Regions from separate parts of the Acerihabitans sp. TG2 genome, predicted to be linked through region 2. Evidence: predicted binding sites of a transcription regulator. Region 2 holds the regulator's gene; each other region holds the start of a gene.
What was found. The regulator PurR, encoded in region 2, represses purine synthesis genes. The targets are predictions, from matches to a motif close to CANGCAAACGTTTGCNTG.
Positions count from the first base shown of each region.

Region 1: a site for PurR is predicted at 2,889-2,906, ahead of cvpA (colicin V production protein). Genes of this name have one in related genera too.
Region 3: a site for PurR is predicted at 1,515-1,532, ahead of purL (phosphoribosylformylglycinamidine synthase). Genes of this name have one in related genera too.
Region 4: a site for PurR is predicted at 3,588-3,605, ahead of purT (formate-dependent phosphoribosylglycinamide formyltransferase). Genes of this name have one in related genera too.

Region 1 covers NZ_JAYGJO010000001.1:201,423-209,598, forward strand. The annotation lists gene accD (acetyl-CoA carboxylase, carboxyltransferase subunit beta) at 1-643, shown strand, start outside; gene folC (bifunctional tetrahydrofolate synthase/dihydrofolate synthase) at 794-2,062, shown strand; gene dedD (cell division protein DedD) at 2,052-2,771, shown strand; gene cvpA (colicin V production protein) at 2,964-3,452, shown strand; gene purF (amidophosphoribosyltransferase) at 3,485-5,002, shown strand; gene SJI19_RS00965 (UbiX family flavin prenyltransferase) at 5,195-5,764, shown strand; gene SJI19_RS00970 (lysine/arginine/ornithine ABC transporter substrate-binding protein) at 6,117-6,896, shown strand; gene SJI19_RS00975 (histidine ABC transporter permease HisQ) at 7,101-7,787, shown strand; gene SJI19_RS00980 (ABC transporter permease) at 7,784-8,176, shown strand, end outside.
Region 2 covers NZ_JAYGJO010000010.1:108,739-116,914, forward strand. The annotation lists gene SJI19_RS11230 (MATE family efflux transporter) at 1-421, opposite strand, end outside; gene SJI19_RS11235 (riboflavin synthase subunit alpha) at 652-1,293, shown strand; gene cfa (cyclopropane fatty acyl phospholipid synthase) at 1,381-2,532, opposite strand; gene purR (HTH-type transcriptional repressor PurR) at 2,998-4,014, opposite strand; gene SJI19_RS24850 (YnhF family membrane protein) at 4,310-4,399, shown strand; gene SJI19_RS11250 (C40 family peptidase) at 4,534-5,397, opposite strand; gene SJI19_RS11255 (Grx4 family monothiol glutaredoxin) at 5,793-6,149, shown strand; gene rnt (ribonuclease T) at 6,577-7,242, opposite strand; gene gloA (lactoylglutathione lyase) at 7,423-7,830, opposite strand; gene SJI19_RS11270 (DUF1289 domain-containing protein) at 8,061-8,176, shown strand, end outside.
Region 3 covers NZ_JAYGJO010000023.1:32,600-40,775, forward strand. The annotation lists gene mltF (membrane-bound lytic murein transglycosylase MltF) at 1-1,351, opposite strand, end outside; gene purL (phosphoribosylformylglycinamidine synthase) at 1,686-5,591, shown strand; gene SJI19_RS18160 (dipeptidase) at 6,717-7,760, shown strand; gene pqqA (pyrroloquinoline quinone precursor peptide PqqA) at 7,904-7,975, shown strand; gene pqqB (pyrroloquinoline quinone biosynthesis protein PqqB) at 8,032-8,176, shown strand, end outside.
Region 4 covers NZ_JAYGJO010000031.1:37,191-45,366, forward strand. The annotation lists gene zwf (glucose-6-phosphate dehydrogenase) at 19-1,494, shown strand; gene SJI19_RS20995 (bifunctional 4-hydroxy-2-oxoglutarate aldolase/2-dehydro-3-deoxy-phosphogluconate aldolase) at 1,632-2,273, shown strand; gene purT (formate-dependent phosphoribosylglycinamide formyltransferase) at 2,371-3,549, opposite strand; gene SJI19_RS21005 (YebF family protein) at 3,822-4,682, shown strand; gene SJI19_RS21010 (S9 family peptidase) at 4,850-6,895, shown strand; gene exoX (exodeoxyribonuclease X) at 6,917-7,594, opposite strand.

The DNA of each region.
Region 1 (8,176 bases), on a different contig from region 2:
CAAGGATCGCCTGGCGGCGGCGCAAAAGGCCACCGACGAAAAAGACGCGCTGGTGGTGATGAAAGGCACGTTATTTGATATGCCGGTGGTGGTGGCGTCCTTTGAATTTGCTTTTATCGGCGGTTCCATGTCCTCGGTGGTCGGCGCGCGGTTTGTGCGTGCGGTTGAGCAGGCTCTGGAAGACGAATGTCCGCTGGTCTGCTTCTCCGCCAGCGGCGGCGCGCGGATGCAGGAAGCCTTGCTTTCGTTGATGCAGATGGCGAAGACCAGCGCTGCCCTGGCACGACTGCGGGAGCGCCGGTTACCCTATATTTCGGTCTTGACCGATCCGACCATGGGGGGGGTTTCAGCCAGTCTGGCCATGCTGGGCGATCTTAACATTGCTGAACCCAAGGCGTTGATCGGTTTTGCCGGCCCGCGGGTGATTGAGCAAACGGTGCGGGAAAAACTGCCTGCGGGTTTTCAGCGCAGCGAATTTTTGCTTGAGAAAGGCGCCATTGATATGATCGTGCGTCGGCCCGAAATGCGGCTAAAGCTCGCCAGCCTGTTGGCTAAAATGAGCCACCGGCCGCAGCCTGAAGCGCAGCATGCCCACGAACCGAAAGCCGATATCACGCCGCCTGAGCACCAGGACGAAATCTAGGCCGTATTCCCGCCGGGGCGTGTTGGCAGTGACACCCCGGCAGTGTAAGCCTGGAGCCCGGTCTTGGCCGCCTGGACACTGTATCAGCATGGTTATGCCTAATAGATCATGGTTAACGTGATTGCTACTAAATAGTCAACAACGGGACGTATGGAAAATCTTACTGTGCCTCAAGCCACATCGTCACTGGCCGAGTGGCTTTATTATCTTGAGCGCCTGCATGCCAAAACCATCGACCTGGGCCTGGAGCGGATTGGCCAGGTTGCTCGCCAGCTAGAATTATCCCGTCCAGCCGCGCAGGTGATTACTGTCGCCGGCACCAACGGCAAAGGCACCACTTGCCGACTGCTGGAGACGGTGATGCTGGCCGAAGGCTTGAAGGTCGGCGTCTACAGCTCCCCCCATTTACTGCATTATACCGAACGGGTCCGTATCCAGGGTCGGGAATTGTCCGAACGCCGGCACAGCGAGGCGATGGCGGCGATTGAAACTGGGCGTGGCAATATCTCCTTAAGCTATTTTGAATTTGGTACCCTGGCGGCCTTTTGGTTGTTCAAACAGGCGGCCTTGGATGTGGTGATCCTCGAGGTGGGTTTGGGGGGGCGGCTTGATGCGACCAATGTTGTTGATGCGGATGTGGCCGTTATCACCAGTATTGCCCTTGATCATACTGAGCTGCTGGGGCCCGATCGTGAAAGTATCGGGCGCGAAAAGGCAGGCATCCTGCGTGCCGGTAAACCGGCGATAGTGGGTGAACCCGATCGTCCGGCTTCTATCGACCGCGTCGCTGATAAATTGGCTACGCCGCTTTATTGTCGTGATCGTGACTGGTCGTTTTCCGTTAACGGCGATGTCTGGTGCTGGCGAAATGCCGAAATAACCCTGGAAAATTTGCCGCTGCCGTCCATTCCGCTGGCGAACGCCGCTACTGCACTGGCTGTGCTTAGCAAATGGCCGCTGCCAGTGTCGGAACGGGCGATCCGCCACGGGCTGCTTGATGCCGCGCTGCCGGGCCGCTTTCAAACCATCGGTCAACGGCCGTTGCGTATTCTTGATGTTGCCCATAATCCCCACGCTGCCGGTTATTTGTCGCGACAGCTGGAAAAACTGACCATCACCGGTCGTCTGCTGGCGGTCGTGGGTATGCTGGCGGACAAGGATATCGCCAGCACGCTGGACACGCTGCGCGGTCAAGTGGATCAATGGTACTGCGCATCCCTGGTGGGGCCGCGCGCTGCTACTGCGGCGCAACTGGCGGCGCATCTCAATGATGCGCTGCTATTTGACGATGTGCCGTCGGCTTGGCTCCAGGCGCTGCGGGACGCGGGACCAGAAGATTGTGTACTGGTATTCGGTTCGTTTCATACCGTGGCCCCGGTGATGGCGATGGTCAACCCGGAGAAAGAACGTGGCCAGTAAGTTTCAGAACCGGTTGGTGGGAACCATCATCATCGTGGCACTTGGCGTCATCGTACTGCCCGGCCTGCTGGATGGTAAAAAAAAGCACTATGAGGATAATTTTGCCGCGATTCCATTAGTGCCTAAACCCGGCGATACCGATGAGGGCGATGCTTACCCTCAGGCCAACCAGTCGCTACCCAGCCAGCCGCCGGAAGGTGCGGGGGCGGCAGTGGTACAGTCGAATAAGGCCCAATCGGGTGATGATTCCGCCGCTGCCGGGGGCAATAACAGTACCCCAGCGACGCCACCAAAAGCCCCGGCCCGTCGGGAATCGATAAAAACGGCACCGTCCAAACCGGTGGAGCAAGATAAACCTGCGGTTAAACCACCGGTAGTGAAAGCTGACACCAAACAGGAACCCAAACCGGCGACAACGCAAAAACCAGTGACGCCTGCCAAAGAAACCGTCGAGACGCCGCCGCAGGGCCAGGCCTGGGTGGTGCAATTAGGTGCGCTGAAAAATGCCGCCAAAGTGAGGGAGATCGTCGCTAAACTGCGTCTGGCAGGTTATCGCGCTTATACCGTGCCTTCGGTGCCGGTGGCAGGGCAGATTACCCGTATTTTTGTCGGGCCAGAAGCCTCTAAGCAAAAGCTTGAAGCGGCACTGCCGGAAATGAATCGACTGAGTGAGCTCAGTGGACAACTGCGCGCCTATCAGGCTCATTGATTTACTGAGTACCCGAGGTGGTCAAACGCGAGAATGGCAGCTCTGCGTGTTATCTTCTTGCGTTAATTGGGCTTTTTTAATGGCCGTTGCTAATTTCACTTTGCGCCAAAATTCCGCTGCGCAAACGTTTTCGTTTTCTGATAGAATTCGCCGCGAACCTGCTGACGGGGCGAGTTAACTAGGGATGCATGCATGATCTGGGTTGATTACGCCATTATTGGCATCATAGTCTTTTCTGCTCTGATAAGTCTGATCCGGGGATTTATACGCGAAGCCTTATCATTAGTGACCTGGGGATGTGCGTTTTTCGTTGCCAGCCACTATTATGTGTACCTCGCCGTCTATTTTACCCGCTTTGAAGATCAGTTGGTTCGTAACGGTATCGCGATTGCCCTGTTGTTTGTGGCTACCCTGATCGTTGGGGCAATTGTTAATTACGTGATTGGCTCTCTGGTGGAACGGACCGGTTTATCCGGCACGGATCGGGTGTTAGGTGTGTGTTTCGGCGCGCTCAGGGGCATACTGATCGTCTCGGCCATGCTATTCTTTTTGGATACCTTCACCGGATTCTCCCAGAGCGAGGACTGGCACCAGTCCCAGCTGATACCGCAGTTCAGCGGTATTATCAGATGGTTTTTTGACTATCTCAGAAACACGTCGAGTTTCTTACCGGGGCATTAATCGCCGCGGTAACGCTGATGAGGAAATGACACATGTGCGGTATTGTCGGTATCGCCGGTTTTATGCCGGTCAACCAGTCGATTTATGACGCGTTAACGGTGCTTCAGCACCGTGGGCAGGATGCGGCGGGCATCGTCACCATTGATGCATTGGATTGCTTTCGATTACGCAAAGCCAATGGTTTGGTGAAGGATGTATTTGAAGCCAGACATATGCAGCGTCTGCAGGGCAATATGGGCATTGGCCATGTACGCTATCCCACTGCCGGCAGCTCCAGCGCCTCCGAGGCCCAACCTTTTTATGTCAATTCCCCGTTCGGCATCACGCTGGCTCACAACGGTAATCTGACCAACGCTCACGAGCTGCGCAAAAAATTGTTTGAAAAAGGGCGCCGTCACATTAATACAACGTCCGACTCGGAAATCCTGCTCAATATCCTGGCCAGCGAGCTGGACCGTTTTCCTGACTATCCACTAGAGGCCGATAATATTTTTGCGGCAGTGGCGGCCACCCACCAGCAGATTCGTGGTGCTTATGCCGTGGTCGGCATGATCATCGGCCATGGCCTGATCGCATTTCGCGATCCTAACGGCATTCGTCCGCTGGTCATTGGCAAACGCACTTTGGCCGATGGCCGCAATGAATATATGGTGGCGTCCGAAAGCGTGGCGCTTGACACCCTTGGCTTTGAATTCCTGCGCGATGTGGCGCCGGGTGAAGCAGTGTATATTACTGAAAATGGTCAATTATTCACCCGCCAATGCGCGGAAAATCCGCAAAGCCATCCCTGCCTGTTTGAATATGTCTATTTTGCTCGCCCTGACTCGTTTATCGACAAGATTTCCGTTTACAGTGCCCGGGTGCGCATGGGACAAAAATTGGGTGAGAAGATTGCGCGCGAATGGGAGGACCTGGATATTGATGTGGTGATCCCCATCCCGGAAACCTCCTGCGACATTGCGTTGGAAATCGCGCGTATTCTTAACTTGCCTTACCGTCAGGGATTTGTAAAAAATCGCTATGTGGGCCGTACGTTTATCATGCCCGGTCAGCAGGTGCGTCGCCAATCGGTACGCCGCAAGCTTAACGCCAACCGTGCCGAGTTCCGTGATAAAAATGTCCTATTGGTGGATGACTCCATCGTACGTGGCACTACATCGGAACAAATTGTCGAAATGGCCCGTGAAGCCGGAGCGCGCAATGTTTACTTGGCCTCTGCGGCACCGGAAATACGCTTTCCCAATGTCTACGGCATTGATATGCCTAGCGCAACCGAACTGATTGCCCACGGCCGTGAAGTGGCTGAAATTCGCAAACTGATCGGCGCCGATGCGTTGATTTTCCAGGATCTCAGTGATCTGGAAGCGGCGGTACGGGAAGATAACCCGGACGTGACGCAGTTCGAATCCTCGGTATTTAACGGAATCTACGTTACCAAGGACGTTGATCAGCGTTACCTTGATTATCTCGAATCGCTGCGTAATGATGATGTCAAAGCGGTACGCATGCAAACCGAGGTGGAAAACCTGGAAATGTATAACGAAGGCTAAGCAAACCGGCGTCCGGTTAACCGGTAGTCGACGCATTCACCCGGGCGGTTATTCGTGCCGGGTGTTTTATTATGGGCTGTCAGCAGTAGGGACCTGGTGTCCGATTGTCTTGATGGTCGGCAATGCGCGTCGCGTCCGTGACTGGCAGTGATGGTCAAAAAGAACGTCGTGCCCAGATCAGGGAGAAAGCACATGAAACAACTGATAGTAGGTATAACCGGCGCCAGTGGAGCGGTGTACGGCGTAAGACTTTTGCAAGTACTCCAGACCGTGGACCACGTGGAAACCCACCTGGTGCTGAGCAACGCTGCGCGTCAGACCCTGGCATTGGAAACTGATTATAGCGTGCGTGAAGTTCAGGCCATGGCCGATCGGGTGCATGATTGCCGGGATATCGCCGCCAGCATCAGTTCTGGCTCATTCAAGACCGCAGGCATGGTTATCTTACCCTGTTCCATGAAGACCCTCTCAGCCATTGTTAACAGCTACAGCGACGGTTTATTGTCACGCGCAGCCGACGTTGTTTTGAAAGAACGCCGCACACTGGTGCTTTGCGTACGCGAAACGCCGCTTCATCTTGGCCATCTACGACTGATGACCGCAGCCGCCGAAATGGGCGCCGTCATCATGCCGCCGGTGCCTGCAATGTATCATCGCCCCACCTCCTTGCAGGACATTATCGACCAGACGGTTAATCGGGTATTGGATCAATTCGACATCGAATTACCTCAGGAGCTGTTTGAACGCTGGCAGGGACAATAGCCCCCGGGGCACCACCTACCGAGTCTATGCTCACCTCACGTCAATGTTATTTTGCCATCCTTTGGTATGACCTGTCGCACCGATTGTGGGCGGACCTGACTCTTATTGCACCAATAGTGATCGCCGGATGTATGATGTTGGTGCAATGAGCCTGGGCGCCAACCTGCCTGTGGCTGGTAAATCAACCGATTGGCTTTTCACGCAGACTATTGAGGTGCATTGAAAGTGTTATTATGGCACTGGGGTAAAGCACTTCGCGGCTAATGTTAAAATGGCACGAAAAGTGCAGTACTTGATTCCAGCAATGACATCACGGTTTATGCCTAACTAAAAATTATACAGAGGGTAAAGTATGAAAAAGCTGGTAAAAGTTCTTCCTTTGGTATTGGCTATCGCCGCCAGCAGCGCTTTCGCTGCGATGCCTAAAGATATTAAAATTGGTACCGATCCGACTTATGCTCCTTTTGAGTCAAAAAATGCCAGTGGTCAGTTAGTGGGTTTTGATATCGATTTAGCTAAAGACCTGTGCAAGCGTATCCAAGCTAAATGTACCTTCGTTGAAAGCGACTTTGATGCACTGATCCCCTCACTCAAAGCTAAAAAAATCGACGCTATCATCTCTTCGTTGTCGATCACTGAAAAGCGTGAGCAGGAAATTGCTTTTACCGACAAACTTTATGCCGCCAATGCGCGTTTGATTGCTAAAGTCGGCACGGCGATTAAACCTACCGTGGATAGCCTGAAAGGCAAGCGTGTGGGCGTGCTACAGGGCTCCACTCAGGAAGCCTATGCCAACGCTATGTGGCAGCCTAAAGGTATCGACGTGGTGGCGTATGCCAACCAGGATCTGATCTACGCTGACCTTGGCACCGGTCGTATTGACGCCGCGTTCCAGGATGAAGTGGCCGGTAGTGAAGGGTTCCTCAAACAACCCGCGGGCAAAGGGTATGTTTTTGCCGGACCTGCGGTGAAAGATAATCAATTTTTTGGTGTTGGCACCGGTATGGGCTTGCGTAAAGATGACCCTGAGCTGAAAGCTGCGTTGGATAAAGCCTTTGCTGAAATGCGTAAAGATGGGACTTACAGCAAACTTGCCAAGAAATATTTTGATTTTGATGTTTACGGCGGTTAATCCTGTTATGTGATATTTGTCCGCGCACCGCGCGGGCATATCCCCTTCATCTTTCATGTTGCAGATCCGTTGGCGGTACTCGTTCACCCGAATCACTGACTTGAGTGAGTTCATCGGAATTTTCTCGCTTGCCGCCTTCGCGCAACATGAAATGTATTGGGTATAGCTATGTTGTTAATCCTCCGACGGGACAGGATATGATCGATGCTTTATGGTTATTCGCAACTCATTTTTAGCGGTGCCCTGGTTACCCTTGAGTTGGCGTTAACGTCAGTGGTGCTCTCGGTGATAATCGGACTGATTGGTGCCGGTGCCAAACTCTCCCGTAACCGCATGCTGGCGGGTATTTTTAATGGCTATACCACACTGATTCGCGGTGTGCCCGATCTGGTGCTGATGTTGTTAATCTTCTACGGATTGCAAATTGCACTTAATAGCCTGACTGAATCTATCGGCATGGACCAGATTGATATTGACCCCATGTCGGCGGGTATCATTACGCTGGGTTTTATTTACGGTGCTTATTTCACCGAGACATTTCGTGGTGCCTTTATGGCGGTGCCGCGCGGACAAATCGAAGCGGCTACCGCGTTCGGTTTTACCAGCGGGCAAATCTTTCGCCGAATTATGTTCCCTGCCATGATGCGTTTTGCGCTGCCTGGTATTGGCAACAACTGGCAGGTCATATTAAAAGCTACCGCTCTGGTATCTTTATTGGGACTCAATGACGTGGTAAAAGCCACGCAATTGGCCGGCAAAGGAACCTATCAGCCGTTTTATTTCATCATGGTAGCGGGGGTGATCTATTTGATCTTCACCACTCTCTCCAACGGGGTGCTGTTATGGCTGACCCGGCGTTATTCTTTGGGCGTTAAGAAGGCCGAGCTATGATTGAGATCCTGCAACAATATGGACAGGCCTTGTTGTGGAGCGATGGTTATCGTTTTACCGGACTGGCGGTCACCTTATGGTTACTGGTTTCATCGGTGTTCATGGGCGGGATCCTGGCGGTATTTATGGCAGTGGCGCGTGTATCGCCCAGGCCATGGGTGCGTTTTCCCGTCTGGCTGTTTACCTATGTTTTTCGCGGCACGCCGCTGTATGTACAGTTGTTGGTATTCTATTCGGGTATGTACAGCCTGGAAATTGTACGCGGCACCGATTTGCTCAACGCCTTTTTCCGCAGCGGGTTTAATTGCACCATTTTGGCGCTAACCCTTAACACTTGTGCTTACACCACCGAAATTTTTGCCGGCGCCATCCGCGCCGTGCCTCATGGT
Region 2 (8,176 bases):
AGCCGGGCGCCCCCCAAAGCAGATAATGCAGATACGCAATGGACTTTTTTGCCAGCATCGGGTCGACGTCATGCATACTTTCAATGAATAACTGGCTGTTATATAAGACAAACATAATAAGAAGCGATACACCAAGCGCCAACCAGAAGCCTTGGCTTACTTGAGCTTCAATGCGGTCTCGGCGTCCAGAACCGTTTAGCTGCGCCACGACTGGCGTCAGTGCCAGAATCAAACCATGGCCGAATAAAATCGCCGGCAACCACACGGAGGTTCCTACCGCTACGGCGGCCATATCCGTCGCACTAACGGAACCTGACATGATGGTATCTACCACGCCCATTGCGGTTTGGGCGATTTGGGCAAGAATAACCGGAATTGCCAAGAACATTAATGTACGCGCTTCCAAAAAGTACTTCTGCACGCAGGCACCTATAGTTTTACGAGAATAGAATAAGCAGGAAAATTTAATCTAATGATTCAAGGTTAAATTATGTGGCACAGTGTAAAGCATTTAGGCGGTTATGCCAGTGCGATAAAGCATAATTTAGCGAAATCAGGCGTGGGTTTACCCGGGGGAGTGTTTGGTTTTTGTGCTAAAATCGGGCAAAATGAACTTACGATCACCAGGTATGATTTACAGAGGCGATAGTCATGTTTACGGGTATTGTACAGGGCACGGCATCTATTGTTGCCATAGAAGAAAAAAGCCACTTTCGCACGCATTATCTTACATTGCCAACGGCGATGATGGCTGGGTTAGAGCTCGGTGCCTCAGTGGCACATAATGGCTGCTGTCTTACGGTGAGTGCCGTTAACGACGGCGTAGTGGCTTTTGATTTGATGAAAGAGACGCTGCGTGTCACCAACCTGGGGGAGCTAGGGGTGGGTGATGAGGTCAATGTGGAACGCGCGGCTGCGTTTAATGCTGAAATTGGCGGCCACTTAATGTCCGGCCATATTATGTGTAGCGCAGAAATCGTAAAAATTGTCACATCAGAAAATAACCGGCAAATTTGGTTCAGGTTACCCGACAAAAATCTGATGAAATACGTGTTATACAAAGGGTATATCGGCATCGATGGCATTTCGTTGACTATCGGCGAAGTGGTGCAGGATAAATTCTGCGTTCATTTGATTCCCGAGACACTAGCCCGGACGACCCTGGGTAAGAAACGGTTAGGGCAGCGGGTCAATATTGAAATCGACTCACAGACCCAGGCAGTAGTCGATACCGTTGAGCGGGTGCTGGCACAGCGGGATGCGATGTCCGCCACGTCGGTAACCTCACTCTAAACCGCGCAGTAACGAACGCCGGGCATGATTGACCCGATATGATCTTGCCCATCATGCCCGCAAGTCTGTCTTGCGGTTACAATCTTGCTAACGTGCTACCCGAATGCCGCCTTCTACACCCTCTGGGCTGAAAAGTACCTGCCAAAGCTGGATGTTTCGCGCGCGAAACGCACCGGCGCAGGCGTTCAAATAATAAGTGAACATGCGATAAAACTGGTCAGAGTATTTGTCGGAGAGTTTTGGCCAGGCAGCAATAAATCGTTCGTACCACGCCATAAGTGTCCGGTCATAATCTGCGCCAAAATTATGCCAGTCCTCCATCACAAAATGCCGTTCGCTGGCTTGAGCAATGTGCTGAACCGACGGCAAGCAGCCGTTGGGGAAGATATACTTATTTATCCAGGGGTCGACACGCATGTCGGTTTGATTCGAACCAATAGTATGCAGCAGGAATAAACCGTCGCGCTTAAGGTTATGATCAATTACGTCAAAATAGGTTGAGTAGTTTTTGGGGCCGACATGTTCAAACATGCCTACAGAAACTATCCGGTCGAACTGCATATTCAGATCGCGGTAATCCTGCAATAGGATCGTCACATCCAGGCCTTCACATCGCTTTTGTGCCAGCTTCTGTTGTTCGGCTGAGATGGTAACGCCCATGACGGATGCGCCATAATTTTTTGCTGCATAGGCGGCCAGGCCACCCCAACCGCAGCCGACATCCAGCAAGGACATGCCGGGTTTAAGCTGCAATTTATTGCAAATCATTTTTAGTTTGTGAGATTGTGCTTGTTCCAGATCGTCAGTCTGGTGCCAATACCCGCACGAATACTGCATATAATGATCAAGCATTTGTTCAAACAGATCATTTCCCAGATCATAATGCTCTTTGCCCACTATCCAGGCGCGTTTTTTTGACTGCAAATTCAGCACGCGCGCAGCGGCAACGCGAAAAGTATCCTTTAAATGATGCGGAAGTTTATTTTCCAGTCCGGCTCTAAGCACCCGTTGGAAAAAAATGTCCAACCGGTCGCATTCCCACCAGCCTTCCATATAGCTCTCACCTAAACCGAGTGACCCGTCTTGCAACACGCGCTTAAAAAAACCGGGATTGTTGACCCGAAGATCAAAAGGCCTTGAGCCATTGATTTCAACGCCGGCTTCAGTGAGCATTTCACAGACGATACGGTACCACGCGTTATCATGAAAGCTCAGATCTTCAACACACGAGGAACTCATAGCTTCTCCATCACCTTTACTTTGTATTGTCCCGTTAGGTACAGCCAGGCTGTTTCCTGCGGGCCTTTATAAGAATCCACGATTTACCGTGGTGTCTGAAGTTCCGCCATCAACAACAGCGGAATATAAAGCAAGCCTAAGATTGGTTTATCGCTGGGGGCTTTATAAAAAGGGTGATGCCATGCGGCAAACACAACATTTTTGTAATAAAAGTTACTAGACAACTCGTTATAATTGTTAACGATATTAAGTATAAGCCTGCATTTGAGTTTAGACAATAGTTAAGACTGCAATGTATTTTGTGATATAACTTAATGATTTCCATGCTGAACTATTGCGTGTTGGGAACAAAAGCCAAATGACAATACCGCGTATCAGCTGTGCCATATTAGCCGCGATTCGTTCGCTAATGACACGGCGCCCGGTGAGAATGATGGCGCCGGTGGGTGGGGTGTAGAGGTAACGTTAGGAGAGGCAAGGGCCATCGGCAACCGAGCGCCGTTCAATCAGTTGAGGATGGACTTCGATGCATTTAGCATCTTCTCTTTTACTGATAATGCGATCGAGTAGCATGGTCAGCGCAGCTTCTCCCAGTTCCTGTTTTGGCTGATGGATAGTGGTCAGTGCGGGAGAAAAAAAGCACGAATTGCGCACATTATCATAACCGATAATCGAGATATCGTCCGGTACGCTTAAGCCTAGTTCATTGATGGCGCACAAGGCGCCCATCGCCATGATATCTCCACCACAAAATACGGCGGTGGGGCGTTGTGCTTGCGCCAGGATCTGTTTCATCGCGCGGTAACCCGATTCAGGTTCAAAATCACCTTGTACCACCCAGCGTGTCTCAACAGGTATTCCGGCTTGTTCCATCGCATGGAGATAACCACGGTGACGCCCGCCGCCAGTATTGCGCGCCAATTGTCCGGGTATGGCGCCAATGGCGCGATGCCCGCGTTTGAGTAAATATTGGGTTGCCAAGTATCCACCGGCGAAGGCGTTATCAATGATGGTATCGGTAAAATCGCGACGCGCTTCGCCCCAATCCATTACCACCATAGGAATATGACGGTACTCTTCGAGCATATCCAACAGTGCTTCGGGATATTCGGCGCACATCACCAATAAACCGTCGATGCGTTTTTGCGCCAGCATAGCCAAATAGGCACGCTGTTTATCCAGATCGTTATGTGAGTTGCATAAAATCAGTGTATATCCTTGAGCGAAACACTGGTGCTCTATTGCCTCGATGATTTCGGCAAAGTAGGGCGCTTCGCTGGTACTGGCCAAGAGGCCAATGGATTTGGTGCGGTTGACCTTCAAACTTCGCGCCACAGCGCTCGGGGAGTAATGCAGGTATTTTATCGCGTCCAACACGGCAATTTTTGTTTCCTCCGCGACGAAACGGGTTTTATTAATGACGTGTGAGACGGTGGTCGTCGATACGTTAGCGCGTTTCGCCACATCTTTGATGGTTGCCATGCTTTAAATACTCCTAAACGCCCTGAATGAATGACTGTCGAAGGCGCAAGCACTTTACGACACAATAAGAAAGAACCGGTAATTTTCCTTGATTCGGCGACAAAGTGAAAGTGTTAAATGTTGCGCATGGCTGTGAAGCGACAAGCATTTCAATCATAAATGTGCCAGAATCGCGTTAGGCAGACATCTGCCATCGACTGGCAGCGCCGCTCGCAGATCATGCGTGATAACGCTATTGCGTCATTATCTGCCGGACGCCGCGGCTGATAGGCCAGCAACATGTTAAGGAGCCATTATGAACAGCGATTTCAAAATATCATTAGCGACCACAATATTTTCACTTTTTGTTATTATGGCGTTCAGCTTTACTGCCGTCATGAACTGACTCTATGTGCAAATAAAAAAGGAGCCATGGCTCCTTTTTTCAACGCTATAGTGGTTTGTCCCTCGCCTCTTCCCTTTTCCAAATGCCTTGACTGCGCGCGTCACTCCCATCATTTATAGTAATGCAATCGAGCCTTAACGGATCGTTTTGGGGGTCACTACGCGCCGCGCGCCAACATAGTGATCCTGCCAATAGTCTTCGTTTAAGTAGCTGATGCGAATGTCGCTTCCGGTGCGCGGCGACTGGATAAACTTCCCATTGCCCAAATAAACACCAACATGATCCGCGGCACCACGATTGGAAATATGGAAAAATACTAAATCCCCGCTCTCCAGTTCATCTTTTTTAACCGGTGCGGCATCTCGCAAATGAAACATTTCATTGGCGGTGCGGGGCATGTGTATCCGTACTACATCTTTATAGGCGTAATAGATGAGCCCACTGCAGTCAAAACCTGTGGTTGGGGACTTTCCACCCCAGTGATAGGGTTTTCCCATCTGGGACAGCAATTTATTCATCGCGGTAAGTTTGGCGTGCTGGTACCGTCTTTTATGGCTGTCGCTCATTTTTATCGGCTGGTTTGAGATGAGCTCAGTCTTCGCCTGATGTTTGATTCGGTGCCGGCCATAGCCTACTTTATAGCCCTTTTTCGGTTTAGTGATTTTGGCTATTTTCTTAGTGTCCGACGGCACAATGATTTTTTTTGTATGTATTTTAGCCGATCCGTGCAGGTTTTCGTTTTTGGTCTTGTGCAGATCAATTTTTTTGACTCGGGCCTTCGATATGCTGATTTTTTGTACGCTGATTTTTTCAGTAGCGGGGAGTTTATTTTTCTTGGCGATCTTGACCGGTTTTCGTTTGCGCCTGTCACTGGCTTTGGCCGCAGTCGACTGGGATTTTCGTTGGTCCGCATTGACCCCCGCATTGGGCGCGGCATGAGCCAAATTGAAGAACAACTGGGTAAAAAGCAACACAAAAAGCGTAAAGCATAAACGCATGAGAAACGCTATCCTTATGTGGCCCAATGGAAGGGGGTTAACAACGTCTCACAGGAATTTAATCTATTTAATCCGTTAATGCATCTGTAATTGTCTCCTTATTGTGTATAAACGTGAATAAACTCGAATTTGTCGCTTTTAACAGCACTGTACGCCCGAAATTTCATCGATTCCTGATTGGGAACCCTGGTGCTTAAAGCCCAATTTGTATTTGGTACCAGCAACAAAAACGCTAAAATCACTGTTTAACGTTGGGCAAAACACGTTAACTGAGCGTTAATGTTGTTACGAAAGTGCTAGCAGGGTAAAAAAGATTTATCTTCGTGCCCGGTAATCGTTAGAATGTAATCTGCCAAAAGTAAATAAGCCGGTTACTGGCTTGAGGAAACGAGACAATGACGACAATTGAAAAGATTCAGCAGCAGATTGGCAAGAACCCGATTCTTCTCTATATGAAGGGGTCGCCAAAGTTCCCTGGCTGCGGTTTTTCCGCACAGGCAGTACAAGCACTTTCCGCCTGTGGCGAGCCATTCGCGTATGTCGATGTCTTGATAAATCCGGACATTCGCGCTGAACTGCCAAAATACGCCGATTGGCCTACCTTTCCTCAACTCTGGGTGGATGGTGAGCTCGTGGGCGGCTGCGATATTATTATTGAAATGTACCAACATGGCGAACTGCAACCGCTAATCAAAGAGACTGCGCTGAAATACAGTACCCAATCTGAACCGCAGGTACCGCCTGCCAGTTGATAGCATAGGGTGCACCCGTCATCTTTCACGCTGCAGGGGTGTTGGCTAAGTGCGTTCACCCGAATCACTTACTCAAGTAAGCTCATCGGGTTCTCTTACTTGCCGCCTACCTGCAACGCGAAATCTATAGGGTGCCGTGTCATCTTTCACGCTGCAGGGGTGTTGGCTAAGTGCGTTCACCCGAATCACTTACTCAAGTAAGCTCATCGGGTTCTCTTACTTGCCGCCTACCTGCAACGCGAAATCCATAGGGTGCACCCGTCATCTTTCACGCTGCAGGGGTGTTGGCTAAGTGCGTTCACCCGAATCACTTACTCAAGTAAGCTCATCGGGTTCTCTTACTTGCCGCCTACCTGCAACGCGAAATCTATAGGGTGCCGTGTCATCTTTCACGCTGCAGGGGTGTTGGCGCCTGCAGCGTGAACCTTCATTGTGGGGTGTCGGTGGTTTCTGAGTCCACAGGGGCTAACGGCCAGCCACCTAGCCGTTTCCAGCGATTGACCAGTTCACAAAACAGCTCGGAAGTTCTCTGTGTATCGTATAGCGCAGAATGCGCCTGGCTTGCGTCAAATTCTATTCCTCCGGTCAAACAGGCTTTGGCCAATACGGTCTGACCGAGCACAAGCCCGCTAAGCGCGGCGGTGTCAAAAGTGGCGAATGGATGGAAGGGATTGCGTTTTAACCCCGCCCGTCCCGCTGCCGCCATTAAAAAACCATGATCGAACCCGGCGTTGTGGGCGACGATGATTGCCCGATTACAACCGCGATCTTTAATACCCTTGCGTACCATTTTAAAAATTTCGTGCAGTGCCTCATATTCGCTCACCGCGCCGCGCAGGGGATTGCTGGGATCAATACCGTTGAAGGCCAAGGCTTCAGGTTGCAGAAGTGAACCAGGGAACGGCTCTACGTGGAAATGTAAACACTGATCGGGGATCAGCCATCCCTGATCATCCATATTTACTGTTACGGCGGCAATTTCAAGCAGGGCATCGGTGTTGGCGTTAAAGCCGGCGGATTCAATATCGATTACCACCGGATAAAAACCGCGAAAACGTCCGCGAAGGGTATTTACATCATCAATTTCAGCCATGCCAGCTCTTACTATTCAGGAAAATAGGTCGCATTATGGCAAATTTTGACGCGGGATGCATGGCCTCAATAAGCCGTTTAACCGTCGTGCTAGCGTTACGGGGCATGCCGACGCCCCCCGAACATCAATCACACGCCTGTCGGGCGTGCCCCAGCACATGTGGGAGGCGTGCCATTAAACTTAAGCGCCGAGGCCTTTGCCGGCATGACGTTGCTCGATCAGCTCAATTTTGTAGCCATCGGGATCTTGGATAAAAGCAATAATCGTGCTGCCGCCTTTCACCGGACCAGCTTCGCGCGTCACCAACCCACCGGCTGAACGAATACGATCGCAAGTTGCGGTGACATCGTCTACCCCAAGCGCCACATGGCCATAGGCGCTGCCCAGATCATAATGGTCGACGCCCCAGTTATATGTCAGTTCAATGACCGCACCGTCGGTTTCCTCGGTATAACCGACAAAAGCCAGCGTATATTTATACTCGGTATTTTCACTGGTGCGCAACAAGCGCATTCCCAATATTTTAGTATAAAAATCAATAGATCGCTGCAAATCAGTCACGCGCAGCATGGTGTGAAGTAAGCGCATATGTTCCCCTGGTTTATTCGGCAGCGGGTATAACCCGTCACCATGAAGTACGGCAGTAAATTGTCAGTACTGTCAGTATAGCCGAGTAAAATGACCAGACTCAATGATACCGAGTCGTCTGGACCGCCGAATTGGGAGAACGTGGATGGCTATCGGCTGATCTTTGCACAAAAAAAATTGCCAGCAGACGAAATAACGCCTTCAATTAGCTTAAGTGAGTGGGAGGAGGCATGCCTGAGCAACTTGAATTTTTTGATATCACCAGCCCTTGTCGTGGCATTTGTCAAGTGGATGCACGGGGCTATTGCCGTGGATGCCTGCGTTCCCGACAGGAAAGATTTGGTTG
Region 3 (8,176 bases), on a different contig from region 2:
TTAGGCTCATCTCGTAGAGACGGATATTTTCCACATAGTTATAGGCCTGCTGGCCACGAGCATAACCATAGGTGGTTTGTTGGTAGTAACGAGGCTGGCTAAGCATCGGCAAGCGTTGTTTCACATCCACCCAGCTATCGGGGTTACCCTGTTGGCTGGCCGTTAAGGTGCGTGCGTCCAGCATATGGGAATACCCCATATTATAGGCCGCAAGCGCAAACCAGATTTTTTCCTCTTCAGGTATGGTGTCCGGCACTCGCTGCATCAAGTGCGATAGATAGAGCGCTCCACCGCGGATGCTTTGCTCCGGATCCATGCGATCCGCAATTCCCAGACTATCCGCCGTAGAGCGGGTAAGCATCATCAGACCTCGAACCCCAGTGGGGGAGACGGCCTGGGGATTCCAATGGGACTCTTGGTAAGAAATCGCGGCCAACAATTTCCAATCAATCTCTTTGGCGTATTGCTGAAATAACGATTGCAATGCCGGTAGCGTGGCGTCAATGGATGTCAGGAAAGTTTTGGTATCGACGTAGTCAAAACTGCCCACATGGCCCAGGTATTTTTCCTCAAGCCGCGCCAAGATACCGTTCGTCTGCTGTTGGCTAAAAAAATCCAGCAGGGCGGCGGAGAGATTATCGCTGTTTTTTCGTCGCAGATACCAGGTAACCGGCTCTTCTTCGCTTACGTCAAAGGCGACCGCCAGCCGAGGATGGATACGTTGCAGCAGCCCGACCGTGGCTGAATCCACCAAGGTATAATCAAGTTTACCGTCGGCCACCTGTTCGAGCAGCGATGTGCTGCCGAGATCAGATGACACCTCCCAGTGCAAGTTCGGGTACTTTTTTTGCTTTAACTCGCGCAGCAGGGAAATATGTGCCGATCCGGAAGACACGGCTAGCCGGCCTTGTAGTGCGCCCAGGTTTTTTGGGCGGGGTTGACCTAGCCGATAAACCAGCTGTTGCGAAATATAATAGTAGGCGGGACCGGTGGCGAACCGTTGTAGTCGATCGGTGTTGTAAATCAGACCGGCGGCCAGGAGATCCGCGTCATCATTGTCCAGATCATCAAACAGTTCATTGAGCGTGCTGCGTTGACGGATTACAAGCTTGACACCCAAATAATCGGCGAAACGTTTCACCAGTTCGTAATCGAAGCCGGTTTGCACGTTATTATTGGAATGAAAACTCAACGGCGCGTCAATCGTGCTGACCCGTAGCGTTCCCCTGGATTTTATCTCGCTCAGCTTGTCTTCTCGCGCGTTGTGCCACGGGACGTTGAACCATAACGCCCAGGTTAGCATGGCGGCGACAAGACTCATCACAGCATAGTTAAATTTGATTTTTTTCAAATAGTTATCTCTAGATGGAGCGAATATTTCGCTGTCTCGTTCGGCAGTATTATTAGCATTTTCTCCCTGGAGTGGGGGCATTTTGCGCAACAAAACGCCACTGTGCAACTTTATTGCTTAGCGACCGGGTCTTGAGGGTGCAGATAAGAATCGCAACATTTACCGCGCAAACGGTTTCGTCCGGGGCCGGTATTCTCTATAATGGCGCGCGTTTCCCCCCAAAAATCAAAAATTGCCCGCGCGTATGTGGCGCGCGGAAGTTGGCCAGAGTTGCACCCCATGGCAAGCCGTACCACTGACCTGCGTTCGGCGGTTCAAAGACGAGAGATCTTTTATTATGGAAATACTGCGTGGTTCGCCCGCTTTATCAGCATTTCGTATCAACAAGCTACTATCCCGCTGCCGTGAAGCCCAGTTGCCGGTGAATGATGTTTATGCTGAATATGTCCACTTTGCCGATCTGAGTGCCCCCCTTAACCCAGAAGAGCGCGGCAGGTTGCAACAGCTGTTGAAATACGGTCCCTCGCTTGCTGAACATGCGCCTCAAGGTCGTTTGCTGTTGGTGACGCCGCGTCCCGGCACACTGTCTCCCTGGTCATCAAAAGCTACCGATATCGCCCATAATTGCGGGTTGGCGCAGGTGAAACGTCTAGAACGTGGGCTGGCGTTTTATTTCCAGGGCGAGGCCATGACGGATGTGCAGTGGCGGCAACTGGGTGTGCTGCTGCATGATCGGATGATGGAAACCGTCTTTGATACGCTGGAGCAGGCGGGTGATCTGTTTACTCAACAGCCGCCGGCGCCGGTTCAGCGGGTGGATATGCTAACAACCGGTCGACTGGCGCTCGAACAGGCTAACCTTAAACTCGGGCTGGCGCTGGCACCTGATGAGATAGATTACTTGTTTGAGGCGTTTACCCGTCTGGGACGTAATCCCACCGATGTTGAACTGTATATGTTCGCCCAGGCCAATTCTGAGCATTGTCGCCATAAAATTTTTAATGCCGATTGGATTATCGACGGAGAGCAACAGCCCAAGTCATTATTTAAAATGATTAAGAACACCTTCGAGCGTACGCCTGATTTCGTGTTGTCCGCTTACAAGGACAACGCTGCGGTGATGGAAGGGTCTGCTGTTGGTCGCTTTTTTGCCGACCCACAGGATGGCCATTATGCCTACCATCAGGAGCCGGCGCATATCTTGATGAAAGTGGAAACCCATAACCATCCGACCGCCATCTCCCCCTGGCCGGGTGCCGCTACGGGATCGGGTGGCGAAATTCGTGACGAAGGCGCCACCGGCCGGGGCGCGAAACCCAAGGCCGGGCTGGTGGGCTTTTCCGTGTCCAATTTGCGTATTCCTGATTTTGAACAACCGTGGGAGCAGGATTTCGGTAAGCCGGATCGGATTGTCAGCGCCCTGGATATCATGATGGACGGACCCTTGGGGGGCGCAGCATTTAATAACGAATTCGGCCGCCCCGCGCTGACCGGCTATTTTCGTACTTATGAAGAGCGGGTGAACAGCCATAATGGCCTGGAGCTGCGCGGCTACCATAAGCCCATCATGCTGGCGGGCGGCATCGGCAATATCCGTGACGAGCACGTGCAGAAAGGGGACATTACCGTAGGCGCCAAACTTATTGTACTGGGTGGTCCGGCGATGAATATCGGCCTGGGCGGCGGCGCTGCGTCATCCATGACCTCCGGTCAGTCGGATGCCGATTTGGATTTTGCCTCGGTACAGCGTGATAACCCGGAAATGGAACGTCGTTGCCAGGAAGTGATCGATTGCTGTTGGCAAATGGGTGCGGCCAATCCGATTCTGTTTATCCATGACGTTGGCGCGGGTGGCCTGTCCAACGCCATGCCGGAATTAGTCAGCGATGGTCATCGCGGCGGGCGGTTCCAACTGCGTGCCATCCCCAACGATGAACCGGGTATGAGCCCCTTGGAAGTCTGGTGTAATGAATCCCAGGAGCGTTATGTTATGGCGGTGGCGCCGGCCCAGTTGGCGGTATTCGAGGCCATTTGCCGTCGGGAACGTGCGCCTTACGCGGTCATTGGCGAGGCCACCGAGGAACTGCATTTGCGTCTGGACGACACGCATTTTGCCGATCGGCCCATTGATTTACCGTTGGATGTGTTATTGGGCAAAACGCCCAAGATGCTGCGTGATGTGACTCGGCTGTGCATTGATGCTACGCCGCTGAGCCGCGAGGGCATCGTATTGGCCGACGCGGTGAAGCGCGTACTGCGTCTGCCGGTGGTCGCGGAAAAAACCTTTTTGATCACCATTGGCGATCGGACGGTTACCGGAATGGTGGCACGTGACCAGATGGTCGGTCCGTGGCAGGTGCCGGTGGCGGATTGTGCGGTGACCACGGCGAGTCTGGACAGCTATTATGGCGAGGCGATGTCAATAGGGGAACGGGCGCCTGTGGCACTGCTGAATTTTGCCGCGTCGGCGCGTCTGGCGGTGGGCGAGGCGTTGACTAACCTGGCCGCGACACAGATTGGCGATATTAAACGTATCAAGTTATCCGCTAACTGGATGGCCGCAGCCGGACATCCCGGCGAGGATGCGGGTTTGTATGCAGCGGTTAAAGCCGTGGGTGAGGAACTTTGTCCGGCCCTGGGGTTAACGATTCCGGTGGGTAAGGACTCCATGTCGATGAAAACCCGTTGGCCGCAAGGAGAAGAGCAGCGCGAAATGACATCGCCCATGTCGCTGGTGATCACTGCCTTCGCCCGGGTGGAAGATGTGCGGGGCACCGTGACGCCGCAACTGCGTGCCGATCGGGATAATGTACTGCTGCTAATCGATTTGGGCGCGGGTCACCAGGCGTTAGGGGCAACTGCGCTGGCGCAGGTGTATCGTCAGTTGGGCGATGACACCGCCGATGTGCGCAACGTGGAACAATTGGCGGGATTTTACCGCGCGATTCAGCAACTGGTGGCAGAGCGTGTCTTGCTGGCCTACCACGATCGTTCCGATGGCGGCCTGTTGGTGACCTTGCTGGAAATGGCTTTTGCCGGCCATTGTGGTCTCGCGGTGGATATTGCCGGATTGGGTGATGACACTTTGGCGGCACTGTTTAATGAGGAACTCGGTGCGGTGATTCAAATCGCGGCTGAGGACCGGGCCCAGGTTGAGCAGATATTTGCGCAGCAGGGACTGTCAGACTGTCTGCATGACCTGGGACAGGCGACGGCGGGTAACGACGTGGTGTTCCGCGCCGGCACCGTGGATGTGTATCGTGAAAACCGTACCCAGTTACGGACGTGGTGGGCAGAAACGACCTGGCAGATGCAGCGTTTGCGGGATAATCCTGATTGTGCCGATCAAGAGCACGTCGCTAAGCAGGACGATAGCGATCCGGGGTTGAACGTGGTGCTGACATTTGATCCGGCACAGGATATTGCCGCGCCGTTAATCACCGGGTTCAACATCGCCAAAGGGATATCGCCAAAGGTGGCGATCCTGCGCGAACAGGGGGTTAATTCCCATGTGGAGATGGCGGCGGCTTTCCATCGGGCCGGTTTTGATGCGATCGATGTGCATATGAGCGATCTGCTGTCCGGGCGAGGGCAATTGCATGATTTCCAGGCGTTGGTGGCCTGTGGCGGATTTTCTTATGGCGATGTGTTGGGGGCCGGGGAAGGGTGGGCTAAGTCTATTTTGTTTAATCCGCGGGTGCGCGATGAATTTGAGGCATTTTTTCATCGTGCCGATACCTTGGCACTTGGCGTGTGTAACGGCTGTCAGATGATGTCCAATTTGCGCGATCTGGTACCCGGTGCAGATCTTTGGCCACGATTTGTGCGTAATAAATCGGAACGTTTTGAAGCCCGGTTTAGTTTGGTTGAGGTGACAAGTAGTCCTTCTTTATTACTTCAAGGGATGGTGGGTTCACGTTTGCCGATTGCGGTATCGCACGGGGAAGGGTTGGTGGAGGTGCGTGACGCGGCTCATTTGGCGGCGTTGGAGGCGGCGGGTTTGGTGGCGCTGCGCTTTGTTGATAATCGTGGCCTGCCTACCGAGACGTATCCGGCAAATCCGAACGGCTCGCCTAATGGTATTACCGCTGTGACCAGTGCCGATGGTCGGGTCACACTGACTATGCCGCATCCGGAGCGGGTGTTCCGTACGGTGAGCAATTCTTGGCATCCTGAGGCGTGGGGCGAGGATGGGCCCTGGATGCGGATTTTCCGTAATGCGAGGAAGCAGTTAGGATAAGGGTGGAGGGCGCGCAGCCCTCCCTTTTACAGGGTTTGCGGTGCGATCGGTGATCGCGGGCCTAGCGTACCATGGGGCGCTCTGGCGGCCGGGAAACGGCCGCTTCGACCCCATCGGTGCGCTCTCCCTTTTACAGGGTTTGCGGTGCGATCGGTGATCGCGGGCCTAGCGTACCATGGGGCGCTCTGGCGGCCGGGAAACGGCCGCTTCGACCCCATCGGTGCGCTCTCCCTTTTACCGGGCTTGCGGTGCGATCGGCGATCGCGGGCCTAGCGTACCATGGGGCGCTCTGGCGGCCGGGAAACGGCCGCTTCGACCCCATTGGTACGCTTTCCCTTTTACCGGGCTTGCGGTGCGATCGGCGATCGCGGGCCTAGCGTGACATGGGGTGCTAGGCGGGGCATGAATTTGATTTTATTGTTGCCATAATAAAAAAAACCTGCGAATAGCAGGCGATAAATAAAACAAAATGAAATGAAATAAAGGGTATCTGGTCAGGTTAGAACCCTGACGAGAATGTAATTGTAGATAATGTTTAGTAAAAATAAACATCGTGAAGAACATATAGTACGATTATTAATCAAAAAAGAACTATTCAGAAAAAACTCACAAAAATATCAACATTAGCCCGTGCACAGTTCACCGATATGCCCGAACCATAAATGGGGTGGTGTATTCGATATGACGATTGATATTACAACGGTTAATGCTCACCCTCAATCAACCTACTGATGATCCTGTCATGCATTTTGCCGATGTTGAGTATCCGATAGCCTTGTCGTTTTAGCCGATTGCAGTGTTTCAGGTTTTCACGTCCAATTCGCTGCGTGTAAAGCTTGTTTGTTTAGATCGCAAAAGCCGCCAACATCCGATGAAATCAAACCCACGATGCACAATCGAGTTGTGCAAAACCGTTGCTATAAGGTGTGCCCCGGAGCTCAGTAACGTGCCGGGACATCAAGCTTTTTCGCGTGGATTATTAGCGGCCCGCAACAGACACGCTACCGAATACCAGCATTTTTGTTACAAAATTGCGGTGCCGAACCAACGCAAAAATTATTTTTTGCGCTAATACTATGAATAGAGAATGAAAAACCAGCGAAGGAAAAATGGGGTTCTGGCTCAATGAATACTGATATTCCCCAACCTTTTTTTGATGGTCACAACGACCTGTTGCTGAATTTGTGGTTACATCATGGTGATGATCCGGCTGAGGCTTTTTACGCCGGGCTGGTGGGGCAGCTCGATTATCCGCGAATGCGCCGCGGTGGGTTTGCCGGAGGTCTGTTTGCGGTGTTTGTGCCACCGGCAGCGTATTTGACCAATATGCGTCTACGGGGAAGCATAAGAGACGAGACGGATTGCGCTCCGTTGGCCATTTCTGCAGCACAGATCGAGATATTGCATACATTGGCGCAAGATTCTCAAGGCCGGGCGCGTATCTGTCGTTCGGTAGATGATATCGAATATTGCCTGCGGAACAATGTGTTGGCGATGGTATTGCATCTTGAAGGCGCACAATCCCTCGATACGGATCTGCTGCTGCTAGATCAATTTTACCAGCAAGGTTTACGCAGTATCGGTCCCTTCTGGAATGAGCAAAATCAGTTTGGCTCTGGAGTGAAGGGCGATTTCCCCGGATCGCCGGATACCGGACCCGGCATGACGCCGGCAGGCAAAGCGCTTATTGAGGTCTGCAATCAGAAAAGGATTCTGATTGATTTGTCACATATGAATGAGAAAGCGTTTTGGCAAATGGCTGAATTGAGTGATGCCCCCTTGGTGGCGACACACTCCAACGCGCACACCATTTGCCCACAGCCACGCAATCTTACCGATATGCAATTGGCGGCGATTGCCGCCAGTGATGGTTTGGTCGGCGTCAACTTTGGCACGGCATTTCTTCGCGGGGACGGTAAACATGACGGGGGTACGCCGATAACCGACATTGTCAAACATCTGTGTTATCTCATTGACAGGATTGGTGAAGACCGGGTCGGTTTCGGTTCCGATTTTGATGGTGTCAACGTGCCTGACGCATTGGGTGATGTTGCCGGCATGCCGCGGCTGCTGGAGGCAATGACCCGGGCGGGTATCAATGATGCCTTGCGTGAGAAGCTGGCCTGGCGCAACTGGCTGAGGGTGTTGATGCGGACATGGGGTGGATAAGGAAGTATTGAGCCGCTCCACCCCCGCGCAATATAACCGAATGCCACGTGATGATGATTTTTTGTTGTGCTTTGGATTACCCCTCGTTGTGGGTGGGAACGGTGATACTTTATTTAAAACCAGAGAGGAGAAATATGATGACTGTGTGGACAAAACCGACGTTTGAAGACTTGCGCCTTGGTCTGGAAGTGACGCTTTACATTTCCAACCGTTAATCTTCAATGCCCGCGCTACTGCGGGCATATTTCTTTTTTAATGTTCCGGTTAACATATGCAGATAAAAATTTTAGGCTCCTCGGCTGGCGGAGGATTTCCACAATGGAATTGTAATTGTAAAAACTGCCAGGGCGTACGCACCGGCACGATCAAGGCCTCCAGACGGACGCAATCCTCTATTGCCATCAGTGACAACGGTA
Region 4 (8,176 bases), on a different contig from region 2:
CTGCACGAGGAGAGGAACATGGCGGTAACATCCATAGCCCAGGCATGCGATCTGGTGATTTTCGGCACAAAAGGTGATCTGGCCCGACGGAAATTATTGCCTTCTTTGTATCAACTGGAAAAAGCGGGTTCAATTCATCCCGAGACGCGCATCATCGGTGTCGGCCGCGCGGATTGGGACACCAAAGCCTATGTCAAAGTAGTGCGCGAAGCGTTGGAAACCTTCATGAAGGAAAGCATCGATGAGAAACTCTGGAAGACGCTCAGCGCCCGCCTGGATTTTTGTAATCTCGATGTCAACGAGAGCAAGAACTTCTCCAGGCTCGGTGAAAAACTCGATCAGGTGTCCCGGGTTACCATAAATTATTTCGCCATGCCACCCAACACGTTCGGCGCTATTTGCCAGGGTTTGGGTGAAGCCGGCCTAAATAAGGAACCGAGCCGCGTGGTGATGGAAAAACCCCTCGGCACCGACCTGGCCTCTTCGCGTGTCATCAACGACCAGGTGGCCAAGTTCTTCAATGAGTGCCAGGTTTATCGCATTGACCACTATCTGGGTAAAGAAACGGTACTTAACCTTTTGGCGCTGCGGTTTGCCAATTCCTTGTTTGCTTCCAACTGGGACAATCGTACCATTGATCATGTGCAGATCACGGTGGCCGAGGAAGTGGGCATCGAAGGACGCTGGGGGTATTTTGACAAAGCGGGTCAGATGCGCGATATGATCCAAAGTCATTTGCTGCAGATCCTGACCATGATCGCCATGTCGCCACCTTCCGACCTGAGCACCGATCGTATTCGTGATGAGAAGGTCAAGGTCCTGCGCTCACTGCGCACTATTGATAGCACCAACGTCCGCGATACCACGGTGCGTGGTCAATATACCGCCGGATTTGTCCAAGGTAAAAAAGTACCGGGTTATCTGGATGAAGAGGGCGCAAATAAGTCCAGCCGTACCGAAACCTTTGTTTCGATTCGGGTGGATATTGACAATTGGCGCTGGGCAGGCGTGCCCTTCTATTTGCGCACAGGCAAACGCTTGCCGACCAAATGTTCAGAAGTGGTGGTTTATTTCAAGAATCCGGCACTGAATTTATTCCGTGGTTCCTACCAACAGTTGCCACAAAACAAGCTGACCATTCGCTTACAGCCCGACGAGGGCATGGATATTCAAATCCTCAATAAAGTCCCCGGGCTTGATCACAAGCATCGTTTGCAAACCACCAAGCTGGATTTGAGTTTTACCGAAACGTTCAACCAGGAGCACTTGGCTGACGCTTACGAACGACTGTTGCTGGAAACCATGCGTGGTATACAGGCGCTGTTTGTACGCCGGGATGAAGTGGAGGAAGCCTGGACATGGGTAGATTCAATTATGGAAGCATGGGCGTCCGATAACGAAGCGCCTAAGCCTTATCAGGCGGGGACCTGGGGACCTGTGGCGTCGGTAGCCATGATAACCCGTGACGGACGTTCCTGGAACGAATTCGAATAAGCCAAGGGAGTAAACCGGCGTGGGCCACGATCGCGCCGGACAGATTATAGTCGGGGATAAGGCTGCATTGTCAGTCTATGCCCGGTGATGGCGTTTACCTTAGCCTTCCACCAAGGCGAGACAGGAGAGAAAGTGTTATGAAGAATTGGAAAACAAGTGCGGAAAGTATTCTTACGTCGGGCCCAGTCGTTCCGGTTATCGTAATTAATAAACTGGAACAGGCGGTTCCACTGGCTAGAGCGCTGGTGGCGGGCGGCGTCAGAGTCTTGGAAGTCACCTTGCGCACAGCCTGCGCCTTGGAGGCTATTCGCGCTATTGCCAAGGAAGTGCCTGAGGCAATCGTCGGTGCCGGTACTGTGACCAACGTACAACAGTTGGCCGAAGTGACCGCCGCCGGTGCGCAGTTCGCCATCAGCCCCGGGTTGACCGCGTCATTGCTTAAAGCGGCTACCGAAGGCACCATCCCGCTGATCCCGGGTATTGCCAGTGTGTCCGAACTGATGTTGGGCATGGATTATGGTCTGCGCGAATTCAAGTTTTTCCCGGCAGAAGCCAACGGCGGTGTAAAAGCATTGCAAGCCATCTCCGGCCCGTTCTCACAGATTCGTTTTTGTCCGACCGGTGGAATTTCCCCGAAAAACTACAATGACTACCTGGCGTTAAAGAGTGTCCTGTGCATCGGCGGATCGTGGCTGGTGCCGAATGACGCGTTGGAATCTGGTGACTATGCGCGCATCACTGCATTGGCAAAAGAAGCCGTAGCTGGTGCCAAACTGTAAGATGACGGTGCTGTAGGCGCGGATTCCCACAGGGGATCCCGCTATTGGTCCTAGACGGTGCTCGCGCGAAATGGCGGGCACCGCCTAGACCTTGTTATCAACCGGTGACACCGATCGCCGCTGCGCTGTTTTTAGCCCGCGTTACTGCATCTTCCACCGAATCCCCCACCGCCAGAGCAACGCCCAACCGGCGTTTGCCGCTGATAACCGGTTTACCAAACAGACGGATTTGCGTACCAGCGTGCAGAGCGTGTTCCAGCCCATGAAAACGTACATTGTCACTTTCCAGCTCGGGCAAAATGACCGCTGACGCGGCCGGACCATATTGGCGTATGGCGCCGATGGGTAATCCCAAAAAGGCGCGAACGTGTAAAGCGAATTCAGACAGATCCTGGGAGATGAGGGTAACCATGCCGGTATCATGAGGGCGGGGTGATACTTCACTAAAAATCACCTCGTCGCCGCGAACAAACAGCTCAACACCAAACAGACCCCAGCCACCCAAGGCACTAACCACCTGTTGTGCAATATCCTGTGCCCGCGCTAAGGCTGACTCGCTCATACGCTGCGGCTGCCAAGACTCACGATAATCACCGTCCTCCTGACGATGACCGATAGGTTGGCAAAAATGGATACCATCCACTGCGCTGACGGTCAATAGGGTGATTTCAAAGTCAAAATTCACCAGTCCCTCGACAATAACCTTACCGCCGCCGGCGCGTCCGCCAAGCTGTGCATAGCGCCACGCATCATCAAGTGCTACCGCGCTACGGACCAGGCTCTGTCCCTTGCCTGATGAACTCATGACCGGCTTGATAATCAATGGATAACCTATCTGCGCTACCGCCTGCTCTAATTCGGCGCGATCGCCGGCGAAACGGTAATTTGACGTTGGCAGTGCCAGGGTTTCCGCTGCCAGGCGCCGGATGCCTTCCCGATTCATGGTCAATTTGGTTGCCTGCGCACACGGCACGACGTGATGTCCCGCCTGCTCAAGAACCACCAGCATGTCGGTGGCAATAGCTTCTATCTCAGGCACGATAAAATCGGGGCGTTCAGCCTCGATCACTGCACGTAGCGCTGCGCCATCAAGCATATTAATCACATGACTGCGGTGGGCAACCTGCATTGCCGGCGCATCGGCGTAACGATCCACGGCGATGACCTCAATACCGAGTCGCTGGCATTCGATCGCCACTTCTTTACCCAGTTCGCCCGACCCCAGCAACATGACCCGCGTTGCATCGGGACGCAACGCCGTTCCAACAGTAACCATCGCTTTCACCCGCCTTGATAAAAATTGCGCGCAGTATAAACGAAAACGATTGCCTATACCCAACAGATTCGGTGTTACAGGTAGGCGGCAAGTCCCTATGGTTAATGAACCACTGTGTGAAAGATGCCGAGTTACTGAACAATTATTGAATAAGGCTGATTAAATTGACGCTGTTTGCCATTGAATTTCAAAAACACTTTCTCATGGTAAATTTAACCGGCTATTATCAGTCATCACCTTGAGAAGAGGACAACCAGAATCGTGGAGGCTTTATGCAAAAGTTGGGATTAGGCCTGATAGGCGTAGTGGCAGCAGGAATGATGCTGTCATCAATGGCAAGCGCGGCGGACCAAACCCAGCCGGCTGATCCACAGGCCGCGTCAGCGCAAGCCCCGGTAGGCGGATCATCAAACGATCAACAAACCACTACCGTAACGCCAAGCGCCGATACGCCAGCGCCGACCACGGTGGTTGTGCCGAAAACACCCACCGCTGCCGGCGATGCTGCACCGCAAAGCGGCAGTGCTGAGCAAAAAAATAGCGCACCATCGACCTCGTCCGCCGCTATTCCCACCGCTGCGGATAAACAGGCCGCCGCCGACGAAGCCAGCAAAAAAGCCGCTGCGGATAAACAGGCCGCTGCCGACGAAACCAGCAAAAAAGCCGCTGCGGATAAACAGGCCGCCGCCGACGAAACCAGCAAAAAAGCCGCTGCGGATAAACAGGCCGCCGCCGACGAAGCCAGTAAAAAAGCCGCTGAGCATGCCAGCAAATCTGCTGCCGTGGATAAAAAGACTGTCGCAGAGAAAACTGTCGCGCTAAAAAAAGCGTCACCGAAGCAGGCGCCAATACAAAAAACCTTTAAGATGGCCGCGTGCCCCGACTTAAATTCACTCCAGATAGCGGATCTGATTAAACAAGACTATAACCAAAACCTGTTACCCCATTCTGATGAGGATAAAACCGCCGGTGACGGGGAGAGCATTGTCTTGCAGATTGATCCAGAGGCGATCACCGGCATCGGCGACAGTTGGCAAGCAACGCTAGACGTCCACAGCTCAAGTGGCGATCGTACATTCGCGGTGACGCTGGATTGCCAAAAGGGCGAAATTAATTATTCCTCTCAGCCCTAGACCTGGCCCCTTGCACTAACGCTCTTCAGCGGTGCGAATAATCCCGCACCGCTGCTCTTGACCCGCGCTCCCTAAGCACGCATAAGGCTCTGCCTGGCCTCCACTGCGCTTGGCAAGCTCTCCTATTCGTGCCACTCTGTTTCTTATGCAAATAAGGAAGGGTGTGTATGAGATTTCCACCAATCGCTGAAAAAAGACCTCACAAACTCACCGTACATGGTGAGACACGGATCGATGACTACTATTGGTTGCGCGACGACAAACGCGAAGATCCTGCGGTGCTTGATTATCTAGCGCAAGAAAACACCTATGGCGAAGCCATGATGGCCGACTATGGAGAGCTGCGACATCAACTGTTCACTGAAATGGTTGAGCGCATCCCGCAGCAGGATCGTTCGGTGCCTTACGTCCGGCGCGGTTATCGTTATCAAAGCCGCTATGAGCAGGGCAACGAGTATGCCATCTATACCCGCCAAGCAGCGGATTTACCCGAGGACGCTCCCTGGGAAATTCTGCTAGACGGTAATCTGCGTGCGGCGCAAAGCGAATTCTATACCATGGGCGGGTTGGAAATGAGCCCGGACAATATCATCATGGCGGCGGCAGAGGATTTTCTGTCGCGCCGACTTTACGGGATTCGTTTCAAAAACCTGGCTTTTGACTCCTGGTATCCGGAAGTTATTGAGGATGCGTCCTCAGGTTTCGAGTGGACCAGCGATTCGACCATGCTGTACTACGTGCGTAAGCATAAAAAAACACTGCTGCCTTATCAGGTATATCGCCACCGGGTTGGTACCTCCACCCGTCTTGATGAACTGGTGTACGAGGAAAAGGACGACGCATTTTATGTCAGCCTGCACAAAACCACCTCTGAACGCTACATCATTATTGCCCTAGGCAGCACCACCTCTGGTGAGATCCTGTTGCTGGATGCAAATGACCCGCAGGCGCAACCACAGATGTTTTCGCCGCGTCGCCACGATCATGAATATTCGCTGGATCATTTCCAGGGCTATTTTTATTTACGCTCCAACCGGGACGGTAAGAATTTTGCCCTTTACCGCAGTGAAACGCCCGACGAAGACCAATGGCAGACGTTGATTGCCGCGCGTGAAGATGTGGTCCTGGAAAACTTTACTCCGTTTACCCATTGGTTGGTCGTTGAAGAGCGCCATCAGGGATTAACCAGCCTGCGGCAAATTAACTGGGAGAGCGGAGAAGAAAAGGGCATTGCTTTTGACGACCCCACCTATGTGACATGGCTGGCCTACAACCCGGATCCTGCGACCCCGTGGTTGCGCTATGGCTACTCCTCCATGACTACACCCACCACGCTATTTGAGCTGAATATGGCGACTGACGAGCGCAGATTGCTCAAGCAGTCACAGGTCAAAAATTTTGAATCAGAACATTATCGCAGCGAGCGGCTTTGGGTGACCGCGCGCGACGGTACCGAGGTGCCGGTTTCGTTGGTATATCGCAAAGACCTGTTTAAACCGGGACAAAACCCGGTGTTGGTTTACGGTTATGGCTCTTATGGCAGTAGCATGGACCCGGATTTTAGCGCCAGCCGCTTAAGCCTGCTTGACCGGGGATTCGTTTTTGCCTTGGCGCATATTCGCGGCGGAGGCGAGTTGGGTCAGCAGTGGTATGAAGACGGCAAATTGTTCAATAAGCTCAACACGTTTAATGACTTTATCGACGTAAGCCACTATTTGCTGGCGCAGGGTTATGGCGATAAGCAACGGGCGTTTGCCATGGGTGGCAGCGCGGGTGGGTTGTTGATGGGCGCAGTGATCAACATGGCTCCACATTTGTTCAAGGGTGTCGTGGCGCAAGTGCCGTTTGTGGATGTGGTGACCACCATGTTGGACGACAGTATTCCGCTGACCACCGGTGAATATGATGAATGGGGTAATCCTGAAGAGCAGGCCTACTACGACTATATAAAGCGCTACAGCCCGTATGACCAGGTCAGCGCGCAAGACTATCCTCATTTGCTGGTGACCACCGGTCTGCATGATTCGCAGGTACAATATTGGGAGCCGGTAAAATGGGTCGCCAAGCTCCGCGCCAGCAAAACCAATGACAATCTATTGCTGCTTTGCACCGACATGGATGCCGGTCACGGCGGTAAATCAGGGCGGTTCAAAGGGTATGAAGGTATCGCGATGGAATATACCTTCATTCTTTCCTTGGCCGATCTGCACTAACAAACCAATGGCGGCACCGGTTTAACGTGCCGCTGCATCCTGGTTCAGATAGTGATTAATACTAAAACGCAGATCCCCAGACAGGTCTTTCAAATTAGCCAACATCCACTGCAGATAACCCGGATCTTCCTTGGCTACCTGCTCCAGCAACTGACCACGGTATTTACCGAATTTCAATGTGGTGACCAACGTCGCTTCGTTACTTAACGCCACCATCTGTGCAGCGCTCCAGCCGGAGTCGTCCATGATTTTTACCAACAGGGCTGCCGTAATGTAACAATCGTACAAAGCGCGGTGTGGATAGAGCCCTTCAGGCAGGGTGACCGTCAGGTTAAGGGCATAACGCAGATGCTGGTTACCGTACTTCAGACCGGGGTAAAGCTTACGTGCGAGTTTAAGGGTGCAAATCCATTGTCCATGCATTTCGGGCAACATTCGGCGATCGAACGCGGCATTATGGGCGACGTAATATTGACTACCGTGGTAACGACCAACGACCTTGGCAATGCGTGGTTTATGCTCCACCATGGCTTCGGTAATATGATGAATGGCCATCGCTTCATATCCGATGGCGCGATCGGGATTGACCAAATCGCTCATGGGATTGAACAACTGCCCGTTTTCCACGTCAATCGAAGCCACCTCGACGACTCCGCCGTCGAGGCCACAGGTTTCTGTATCGATGACTCGAAAAGCCATAATTATTCCTTTTCAGGCTAAGCAGCGCCCATTATGACCTGAATCGTGCCAACAAAAAACCCGCATCAGATGCGGGTTTATGATTGGTTAGCCTCAAACAATATCAGGCTGGGACTTTCTGTTGCGCTTATCAGCGCGTTTTTCTTCCGGCGATTTCAGCGGTTTCTTCTTCGCGTCTTTCTTACGATCCATTCCCTTACTCATATTTGCCTCTCTATAAAAGAACCGGAAATGTAGGCTTGATTAACTGCCAGTTGGCCAAGTTAATCAAGTCAAATTGTGCTATTTCCGTGCCCATCGCGGGCTGAAGACTCGGAGGAAGACCCCGGCCCAACTGGCTTATGTGGGACAGTGACCGCCAACCTGTAAATCGCCTAAATACCCAGCAGATTTCGAGCTGCAAAAAGATGACACGCAAAAGAACCCCAATAGGCTTACTGTGCTAAGTCACTCGGGTGTGCTCCATCGATGCACCTGCGGCTTGAAACAGGACGGGTGTAAGCTTAATGTGCAGTATAGGGCATGAAGACACTATTTTCCCGCTTCATAAGGCAAACACGAAAATTTAATTGGGGTTTGCTG